DNA from 2 places in the Pseudomonas sp. HLG18 genome. Region 1 is predicted to be linked to the other one. Evidence: predicted binding sites of a transcription regulator. Region 1 holds the regulator's gene; the other holds the start of a gene.
The links. The regulator sigma-54, encoded in region 1, starts transcription at its own class of promoters, with help from an activator protein. The targets are predictions, from matches to a motif close to ANTGGCATNNANNTTGCTNT.

Region 2: a site for sigma-54 is predicted at 2,665-2,684, ahead of ACSPX5_RS04110 (CmpA/NrtA family ABC transporter substrate-binding protein). Genes of this name have one in related genera too.

The regions. Positions count from the first base shown of each region.
Region 1 covers NZ_CP195831.1:6,185,934-6,190,465, forward strand. Annotated here, with positions in the region: gene rapZ (RNase adapter RapZ) at 1-325, opposite strand, end outside; gene ptsN (PTS IIA-like nitrogen regulatory protein PtsN) at 328-792, opposite strand; gene hpf (ribosome hibernation-promoting factor, HPF/YfiA family) at 804-1,112, opposite strand; gene ACSPX5_RS28250 (RNA polymerase factor sigma-54) at 1,186-2,679, opposite strand; gene lptB (LPS export ABC transporter ATP-binding protein) at 2,866-3,591, opposite strand; gene lptA (lipopolysaccharide transport periplasmic protein LptA) at 3,591-4,136, opposite strand; gene lptC (LPS export ABC transporter periplasmic protein LptC) at 4,123-4,532, opposite strand, start outside.
Region 2 covers NZ_CP195831.1:860,166-864,697, forward strand. Annotated here, with positions in the region: gene ACSPX5_RS04100 (nitrate/nitrite transporter) at 1-527, opposite strand, end outside; gene ACSPX5_RS04105 (ANTAR domain-containing response regulator) at 748-1,323, opposite strand; gene ACSPX5_RS04110 (CmpA/NrtA family ABC transporter substrate-binding protein) at 1,339-2,550, opposite strand; gene ACSPX5_RS04115 (quinone-dependent dihydroorotate dehydrogenase) at 2,773-3,792, shown strand; gene rmf (ribosome modulation factor) at 3,931-4,146, opposite strand.

The DNA of each region.
Region 1 (4,532 bases):
GGTGACGGCGACGGGTTTCCGAGAAACGCTTGAGCAGGGTTTCTTCGTCGGCGTCCAGGTACAGGACGTCGCACTGGATGTGTCGACTGCGAACTTCTTCAAGCAACTCCGGGAAGCGCGAGAGGTGGCTTGGCAGGTTGCGTGCATCGATCGATACCGCGACCAGTGGTTGAGACAGTTCAGTATGAATCAGCGCGCGCTCCGCCAGCTCCGGCAACAGGCCGGCCGGCAGATTGTCGATGCAGTAGTAACCGTTGTCCTCAAGGACATCCAGTGCGGTGCTTTTGCCCGAGCCGGAACGGCCACTGACGATGATCAAGCGCATGTTTAGTGCCCGTTTTGCTCGTCCAGGACAACCTGATACAAGGCTTCGTTAGTCGTGGCGCGACGCAGTTTCTCGCGCACTTCCTTGCGGTCGAGCATGCTGGCGATCTGGCGCAGCAGCTCCAGGTGCGCATCGGTGGCAGCTTCCGGGACCAGCAACACGAACAGCAGGTCGACCGGTGCGCCATCGATGGCATCGAAATCTATTGGGGCTTCCAGGTGCATCAGGGCACTGATGGGCGATTCACAGCCCTTGAGGCGACAGTGGGGAATGGCGATGCCGTTGCCAAAACCCGTCGAGCCGAGTTTTTCACGGGCAATCAGCGCCTCGAAGACATCTTGCATCTCCAGATCCGGGACTTCCCGGGCGATCAGGTTGGCAATTTGTTCGAGGGCTTTCTTTTTACTGCCGCCCGGCACGTTCACCAGGGAACGGCCGGGGGTCAGGATGCTTTCAAGTCGGATCATGGGGGTGGGGGTTATCGACCGGTAGCGCCCTGGAGCAGGCTCTGGGTCTTTTCCTTATGCTTTTTGAGTTGTTTATCAAGCTTGTCGGTCAGCGCGTCGATCGCTGCGTACATATCGGTATGTTCCGCGTTTGCGACGACCTCGTTGCCGGGAATATGCAGCGTGGCTTCGATTTTCTGCTTCAGCTTTTCGACGCACATCGTGACTTGCACGTTGGTGATCTTGTCGAAATGTCCCTCAAGCCTCTTGAGCTTTTGCTCAACGTACTCACGGAGAGGTTGGGTAACTTCCAGTTGGTGTCCACTGATGTTGACTTGCATACAGCTTCTCCTTCGTTGCCAGTGCATAAAGCGGCAGGCCGAAGAGCCTGCCACTGGAACGCTGTAACGTGGCTTACATCAACCGCTTGCGTTCGCTCGAAGGCGCGATTCCCAGGGATTCGCGGTACTTGGCGACGGTGCGGCGAGCCACCTGAATGCCTTGTGCCTCCAGTAAACCAGCGATCTTGCTGTCACTCAACGGCTTTTTCTGATTTTCCGCGGCGACCAGTTTCTTGATGATCGCGCGGATCGCCGTGGACGAGCATTCGCCGCCTTCGGAGGTGCTGACATGGCTGGAGAAAAAGTATTTCAGTTCATATATGCCCCGCGGGGTATGCATGAATTTTTGCGTGGTCACCCGGGAAATCGTCGACTCGTGCATACCCACCGCTTCAGCGATGTCGTGCAGCACCAGTGGCTTCATGGCTTCGTCGCCGTACTCCAGGAATCCGCGCTGATGTTCGACGATCTGAGTGGCTACCTTCATCAGGGTTTCGTTGCGACTCTGCAGACTCTTGATGAACCAGCGGGCTTCCTGCAACTGATTGCGCATGAAGGTATTGTCGGCGCTGGTGTCGGCGCGGCGCACGAAACCGGCGTATTGGGCGTTGACCCGCAGGCGTGGCACGGATTCCTGGTTCAGCTCGACGAGCCAGCGCTCGTTGTCCTTGCGCACGATCACGTCGGGTACCACGTATTCGGCTTCGGTGGACTCGATTTGCGAGCCGGGGCGCGGGTTGAGGCTCTGGACCAGTTCGATGACCTGGCGCAGTTCATCTTCCTTGAGCTTCATGCGCCGCATCAACTGGCTGTAGTCGCGGCTGCCGAGCAGGTCGATGTAATCGGTGACCAGACGCTTGGCTTCCGCCAGCCAGGGGGTCTTGGTCGATAGCTGGCGCAATTGCAGCAGCAGGCATTCACTCAGGTTGCGGGCGCCGATGCCGGCGGGTTCAAACTGCTGGATGCGATGCAGGACGGCTTCGATCTCGTCCAGCTCGATGTCGAGTTCCGGATCAAATGCGTCGAGGATTTCTTCGAGGGTTTCGTCGAGGTAGCCCTGATTATTGATGCAGTCGATCAGGGTGACAGCGATCAGGCGGTCGGTGTCGGACATCGGCGCCAGGTTCAGTTGCCACAGCAAGTGGCTTTGCAGGCTTTCACCGGCAGAGGTGCGGGTGGTGAAATCCCACTCGTCGTCATCGCTGCTGGGCAGGCTGCTGGCGCTGGTCTGGTAGACATCTTCCCAGGCGGTGTCCACAGGGAGTTCGTTGGGGATGCGCTCGTTCCATTCGCCGTCCTCGAGATTGTCGACCGTCGGCGCGGTTTCCTGATAGGAAGGTTCCTGGATCTCGGTGTTGGGTTTCTGTTCGGCGTTGTCGGCCAGCGGGTCGGAATTGTCGAAGTCGTCGCCGTCTTCCTGGCGTTCGAGCATCGGGTTGGATTCCAGCGCCTCCTGGATTTCCTGTTGCAGATCCAGGGTCGACAATTGGAGCAGGCGGATGGCCTGTTGCAGCTGCGGTGTCATCGTCAGCTGCTGGCCCATTCTCAAGACTAGCGATGGTTTCATGGCAGGGGCTTAACACCTTATTCGCCGGCGCTATGCGCCATCCACTACAGGGCGCCGGAGCGCCAAACTTAAGCAAATTATATGCCTGAAACTGTCGTGTTTGCCTAGAGCGCTGTAACAATAAAAGCCTATAAAAATGCGCTTCAACGTTACAGCACCCGGACGGCCGCTCGAATACCGTCGCGCTTACAGGCGGAACTCGTGACCCAGGTACACTTCCTTCACCAGATCGTTGGCGAGGATGGTCGCGGAGTCGCCTTCGGCAATCAGTTGGCCGTCGTTGACGATGTAGGCTGTTTCGCAAATATCCAGCGTCTCGCGGACGTTGTGGTCGGTGATCAGCACACCGATGCCCTTGGCCTTGAGGTGGTGGATGATCTGCTTGATGTCGCCCACGGAGATCGGGTCGACACCGGCGAATGGTTCGTCGAGCAGAATGAACTTCGGTGCCGTAGCCAGTGCGCGAGCGATCTCCACGCGGCGGCGCTCACCACCGGACAGGCTCATGCCGAGGTTGTCGCGAATGTGGCTGATGTGGAATTCCTGCAGCAGGCTTTCCAGCTCCTTGCGACGACCGGCCTTGTCGAGCTCCTGACGGGTCTCGAGGATGGCCATGATGTTGTCGGCGACCGACAGTTTGCGAAAGATCGACGCTTCCTGCGGCAGATAACCGATACCGGCTTTCGCGCGACCGTGCATGGGCTGGTGACTGACGTCCAGGTCGTCGATCAGTACGCGACCCTGATCGGCCTGAACCAGGCCGACGATCATGTAGAAGCACGTGGTCTTGCCGGCGCCGTTCGGGCCGAGCAGACCGACGATCTGACCGCTGTCAATCGACAGGCTGACGTCGCGCACGACCTGGCGGCTTTTATAGGCCTTGGCCAGGTGCTGAGCTTTCAGAGTTGCCATTACTGGGTTTTCTCGTCGGTTTTCTTCTTCGGCTGGATCACCATGTCGATGCGCGGACGCGCTTCGGTGACCTTGCTGCCAGTGGCTCGACCGGCGCTGGCCAGTTTTTTCACCGTGTCATAGACGATTTTCTCGCCCTGAGTGGTGTTGTTGTCCTTGTCGACGACTTTTGCCTTGTCGATCAGCACGACGCGGTTCTGCGCAGCGTGGTACTGAATCGTCACGCCCCAGCCCTGGACGGGTTTGGCATCACCGGCAGTCTGCAGCTGCTCGAAGTAGGCGAGGTTGCCCACCGAAGTCACGACGTCGATGTCACCGTTAGGCGCACGGGTCATGGTCACGGTGTTGCCTTTGACGATCATCGAGCCCTGGGTGATGATCACATCGCCCTTATAGGTCGCGATGCCATTCTTGTCATCGAGCTGAGCGTCGTCAGCCTGGATGCGGATCGGTTGCTGACTATCGTTCGGCAGAGCCCAGGCGCTCACGCTTCCCAGTGCTGCGCCCAGACTGAGCAAAATAGGGAGGGTTTTAACGAGCCTCATACTGTCCTCTTACGTTCGATAGCAGGTGTATCCTGCTTTCCTTCAAATACGCTTTCATTCCCACGCCGGTCGATACACCGCCAGCGCCGTCGATTCTAACGGGTTGCTGGGTCTGCGCATATTGCTGCTGAGGGAACACCGTCATTCGGGTGCTGGTGATCAGGGTGTCGCGGTTCTTTTCGTCGGTACGCTTGATCCGGACCGAGTCGATCAGTTCGACTTCGGTGCCTCCGGAGTTCACTTCGCCGCGCTCGCTGGTCACGTGCCACGGGAAGTCGGTGCCGCGGTACATGTTCAGGTCGGGCCGGGTGACCAGTGTAATGTCGGTCGCCTTGACGTGCTCGGCCTTCTCGGACGTCATTTCGTACTGCACCTTGCCATCTTCCAGATACTGCA
Region 2 (4,532 bases), 1.0 Mb from region 1:
AGCGGAATCAGGGCGAAACCGAACACGTTGCTCCAGCCGAACGCCGCTGCCAGTACCGGGGCGATCAACGCCGCGAATACGGTGCCGGAGTTGCCGGCGCCGGCGATGCCCATCGCCTTGCCCTGATGCTCCGGCGGATACCACTGCGAGGCCAGCGGCAGCGCCACGGCGAATGAAGCGCCGGCCATGCCGAGGAACAGGCCAAGCAACAAGGCTTGTTCGTAACTGTGGATGCCGAGTTTCCAGGCGCCGAACAGCGCGCAGATCACGATCACCTGGCCGATCAGCCCGGCGGTTTTCGGCGACAGGCGATCGGCAAGCATGCCCATCGCAAAGCGCAGCACGGCGCCGGCCAGAATCGGCGTGGCCACCACGAGGCCGCGTTGTTGGGTGGTCAGGTGCAGGTCAGCGGCGATTTGTACCGCCAGAGGGCCGAGCAGGTACCAGACCATGAAACTCAGATCGAAATACAGGAAGGCCGCGAACAGGGTCGGGGTGTGGCCGGATTTCCAGAAGCTTTTATTCATCGCGCACCTCAGCGGTAGAGAATCTCGGGAAGGAATCAGAACCAGCACAGTGGGGCGCCGCCACGGCCGCACCACCGGCCCCGGTCAATGGGGCCAAAACGCAAAAACGCCGCTACCCGGATCGCCGAAAGGGGCGAAGAAGGTGAGCGACGTCTTTGTCGTGGGTGGGGCAACCGCCGTTGGTTACCTGTAGCGATTGCTTAGCGAGATCTGTGCCAGCTCAGCCAAGCAACTCGCTCATCGCGATGATCTGTTCGGCGACCTGGATCAGTTTCTGCTGGCGGCTCATGGCCTGGCGGCGCATCAGGGTGTAGGCCTCTTCTTCGTTGCAATCCTTCATTTTCATCAGCAGCCCCTTGGCCAGTTCGATGCGCTTGCGCTCGGCCAGTTGCTGGTCGCGGGCCTGAAGCTGGGCGCGCAAGGCCTGATCGCTCTCGAAACGGGCCATGGCCACGTCGAGAATCGGTTGCAGGCGTTGTGCGTGGATGCCCTCGACGATGTAGGCACTGACCCCGGACTTGATCGCCTGACGCATCACGCCAGGGTCGTGCTCGTCGGTGAACATCACGATCGGCCGGGGTTGGTCGCGGCTGACCAGCACCACTTGTTCCATCACATCGCGGCTCGGTGACTCGGTATCGATCAGGATCACGTCCGGACGCACCGTTTCGACGCGCGCCGGCAGGTCGATGGTCAGGCCCGACTCGTCGATCACCTCGAAACCGGCCTCGGTCAGCGCGGCTTTCAGGCGCCCGACTTTTTTCGCGGTGTCGTTGATCAGCAGAATGCGCAGCATGTTCGCGGTCTCCTGTCAGCGCTGGGCGAGAAGGGGCGCGCTGTCGCTCAGCGCGTGGAGCTTGAAGCTCCGGGCATAGGCGGCCGGGTCGCTGCCGTCCCAGATCTTGCCGTCGATCAACTGGCTGCTGCGCATGTCCTTGCCCCAGGCCGCGACGCCCACGGCAGTCGCCGCGTCGCGATAGATCTCCAGTTGTTGCACCTGCCGGGCGACGGCGAGGTAATCCGGGTCGTCGCGCAGCAAACCCCAGCGGCGGAACTGGGTCATGAACCACATGCCGTCCGACAAGTACGGCAGGTTTACCGCGCCATCGCCATGAAAGCGCAGGGCGTGTGGGTCCTGCCAGCGATTGCCCAGGCCGTCGTCGTAGTCGCCGAGAAAGCGCGGTTCGATGCAGGACACCGGGGCGTCGAGGTATTCCGCTGCGCTCAACAACTGGGCGGTGCTGCGGCGGTTTTCCGGGCTCTCTTCGATGAAACGGCTGGCTTCGAGGATCGCCATCACCAGCGCACGGGCGGTGTTGGGGTATTGCTCGACGAAGGCGCGGGTGCAGCCGAGGACTTTTTCCGGGTGATCGGGCCAGATGGTCTGGCTGGTCGCCAGCGTGAAGCCGAGATTCTGTTGCACGGCGCTGGCGGCCCACGGCTCGCCGACGCAGAAACCGTCGATGCGACCGGCCTGCAGGTGCGCAACCATTTGTGGCGGCGGCACGACCACGCTGTCGACATCCTGCAACGGATGAATGCCCTGGCTCGCCAGCCAGTAATACAGCCACATGGCATGGGTGCCGGTCGGAAAGGTCTGGGCGAAGGTCAGTTTTGCGCGGGTTTGGTGCACATGGTGGTGCAGCGCTTCAGGACCGGTCACGCCCAGGCCCTGCAAACCGTGGGACAGGTTGAGGCTCTGACCGTTCTGGTTCAGGCCCATCAGCACCGCCATGTCGGTCGGCGCGACGCCGCCGATGCCCAGATGCACCGCGTAGATCAGGCCGTAGAGGCTGTGGGCGGCATCGAGTTCGCCGCTGACCAGATTGTCCCGCAGGTTGGCCCAGGAACTCTGGCGCTTGAGGTTCAGGGTCAGGCCGTAAGGCTGGGCAAAGCCCTGGGTGGCCGCGACCACCAGCGAGGCGCAGTCGCTCAGGGCCATGAAGCCCAGGTTGATCGCGCTTTTTTCCGGGGCATCGCTGCCGTTGACCCAGGCCAGCGGCCCGGCGGAGGTTTGAGTCATGAAAGCCACCCTCAAAAAAAACGCCGTCCCAGGCTTTGCCCGCGCAAAACCGAGAGACGACGCCATTGTCCTTGCCTGCACGCCACCATTGGCCTGCAGGCTGATGCCGAGGAAGGTGCAAGGCATATGCCATGCGCACCGATTTACCCGTGCGCCTCGCGCGGCGGGACGATGCCCGGCTATAATCGCCGCCTCTTTTCGCCGCCCGAGTCATAGCCGCCCATGTACACCCTGGCCCGTCAGCTGTTGTTCAAACTTTCCCCGGAAACCTCCCACGATCTGTCGCTGGATCTGATCGGCGCGGGCGGGCGTTTGGGCCTCAACGGCTTGCTGTGCAAGGCGCCGGCGTCGCTGCCGGTGACTGTCATGGGCCTGCAGTTCCCGAATCCTGTGGGTCTGGCGGCCGGTCTGGACAAGAACGGCGCGGCCATCGACGGCTTCGCCCAGCTGGGGTTCGGTTTTGTCGAAATCGGCACCGTGACCCCGCGTCCGCAGCCGGGCAACCCGAAACCACGGATTTTCCGCCTGCCGGAAGCCGAGGCGATCATCAACCGCATGGGTTTCAACAACCTCGGTGTGGATAACCTGCTGGCGCGGGTGGTGGCGGCCAAATACAAAGGCGTGCTGGGGATCAACATCGGCAAGAACTTCGACACCCCGGTCGAGCGCGCGGTAGACGACTACCTGATCTGCCTGGACAAGGTCTACGCCCACGCCAGCTACGTCACGGTCAACGTCAGCTCGCCGAACACCCCGGGCCTGCGCAGCCTGCAATTCGGCGATTCGCTCAAGCAATTGCTGGCGGACCTGGCCACGCGCCGCGCCGAACTGGCCCTGCGTCACGGCAAACATGTACCACTGGCGATCAAGATCGCGCCGGACATGACCGACGAAGAAACCGCGCAAGTCGCCCAGGCGCTGATCGAAACCGGGATGGACGCGGTGATCGCCACCAACACCACCCTCAGCCGCGTGGGCGTCGAAGGCATGGAACACGGCGACGAGGCGGGCGGTCTGTCCGGCGCGCCGGTGCGTGAAAAGAGCACCCACACCGTGAAAGTGCTGGCGTCCGAGCTGGGTGGCAAACTGCCGATCATCGCGGCGGGCGGTATCACCGAAGGCAAGCATGCGGCCGAGAAGATCGCTGCTGGCGCGAGTCTGGTGCAGATCTACTCCGGCTTCATCTACAAGGGCCCGGCGCTGATCCGCGAATCCGTGGACGCCATCGCCGCCAAACGCTGATCGGCGGACATGAAAGGCAGGCATAAAAAAGGGCTCCTCGAAGGAGCCCCTGGGCCGTAGCCCGCCGTCCGGGAAGGACGTGCATGGTGATCAGGTTGTTACGAAATCAGATTGTCGTGTCGCAATAAGTGCCCTGTGTCAGCCGACGGCGTGAAGTTCGTTGAGTCTGTGGATTCCCGCAGTGCCGGTCATACCGTCCCAGTTGTCGCCGCGTCCTTCTCGCCAGCCGTTGATCCAGGCTTGACGTACCGACGGTAGAGTAAATGGGCAAAGCTCACGGGATTTGCCACCAACGCCATATTGATATCCGCGCAAAAATGCTCTTTCCAACGGATCACGCTTAAGTCTTCTCATAGGGTGTTTCCCTCACTTGTTGACTGTTTTTGTCGCGTCGACCTCAATTGAGGTCTGGCAGAAAAACTCTGCCGTTGGCGGCTCGCTGCCGGCGTGGCGAGCCAAGGTGTTGACGCCGTTGCGACGTCAACCTGTGTCCAGTTCTAACCAATGAGTCACATCGATGGAATGACCGTTTTGTCATAAGGACGTAACGAAAAAGATGCTATTGCCATAAGTAACCGCGTATTTATCCAGTGTTCGTTGGCTAAACCCCGGTATGATCGGCCCCGCGCTGGATGATGAGGTTAATCCTTTAGTGAGAATGACCCACGTTTACGCTGGGGTACTATTCGACGAAGGGTTGCTTTGAGTCATTTTGTTGCATCAACTTTTTTATCTGTCCC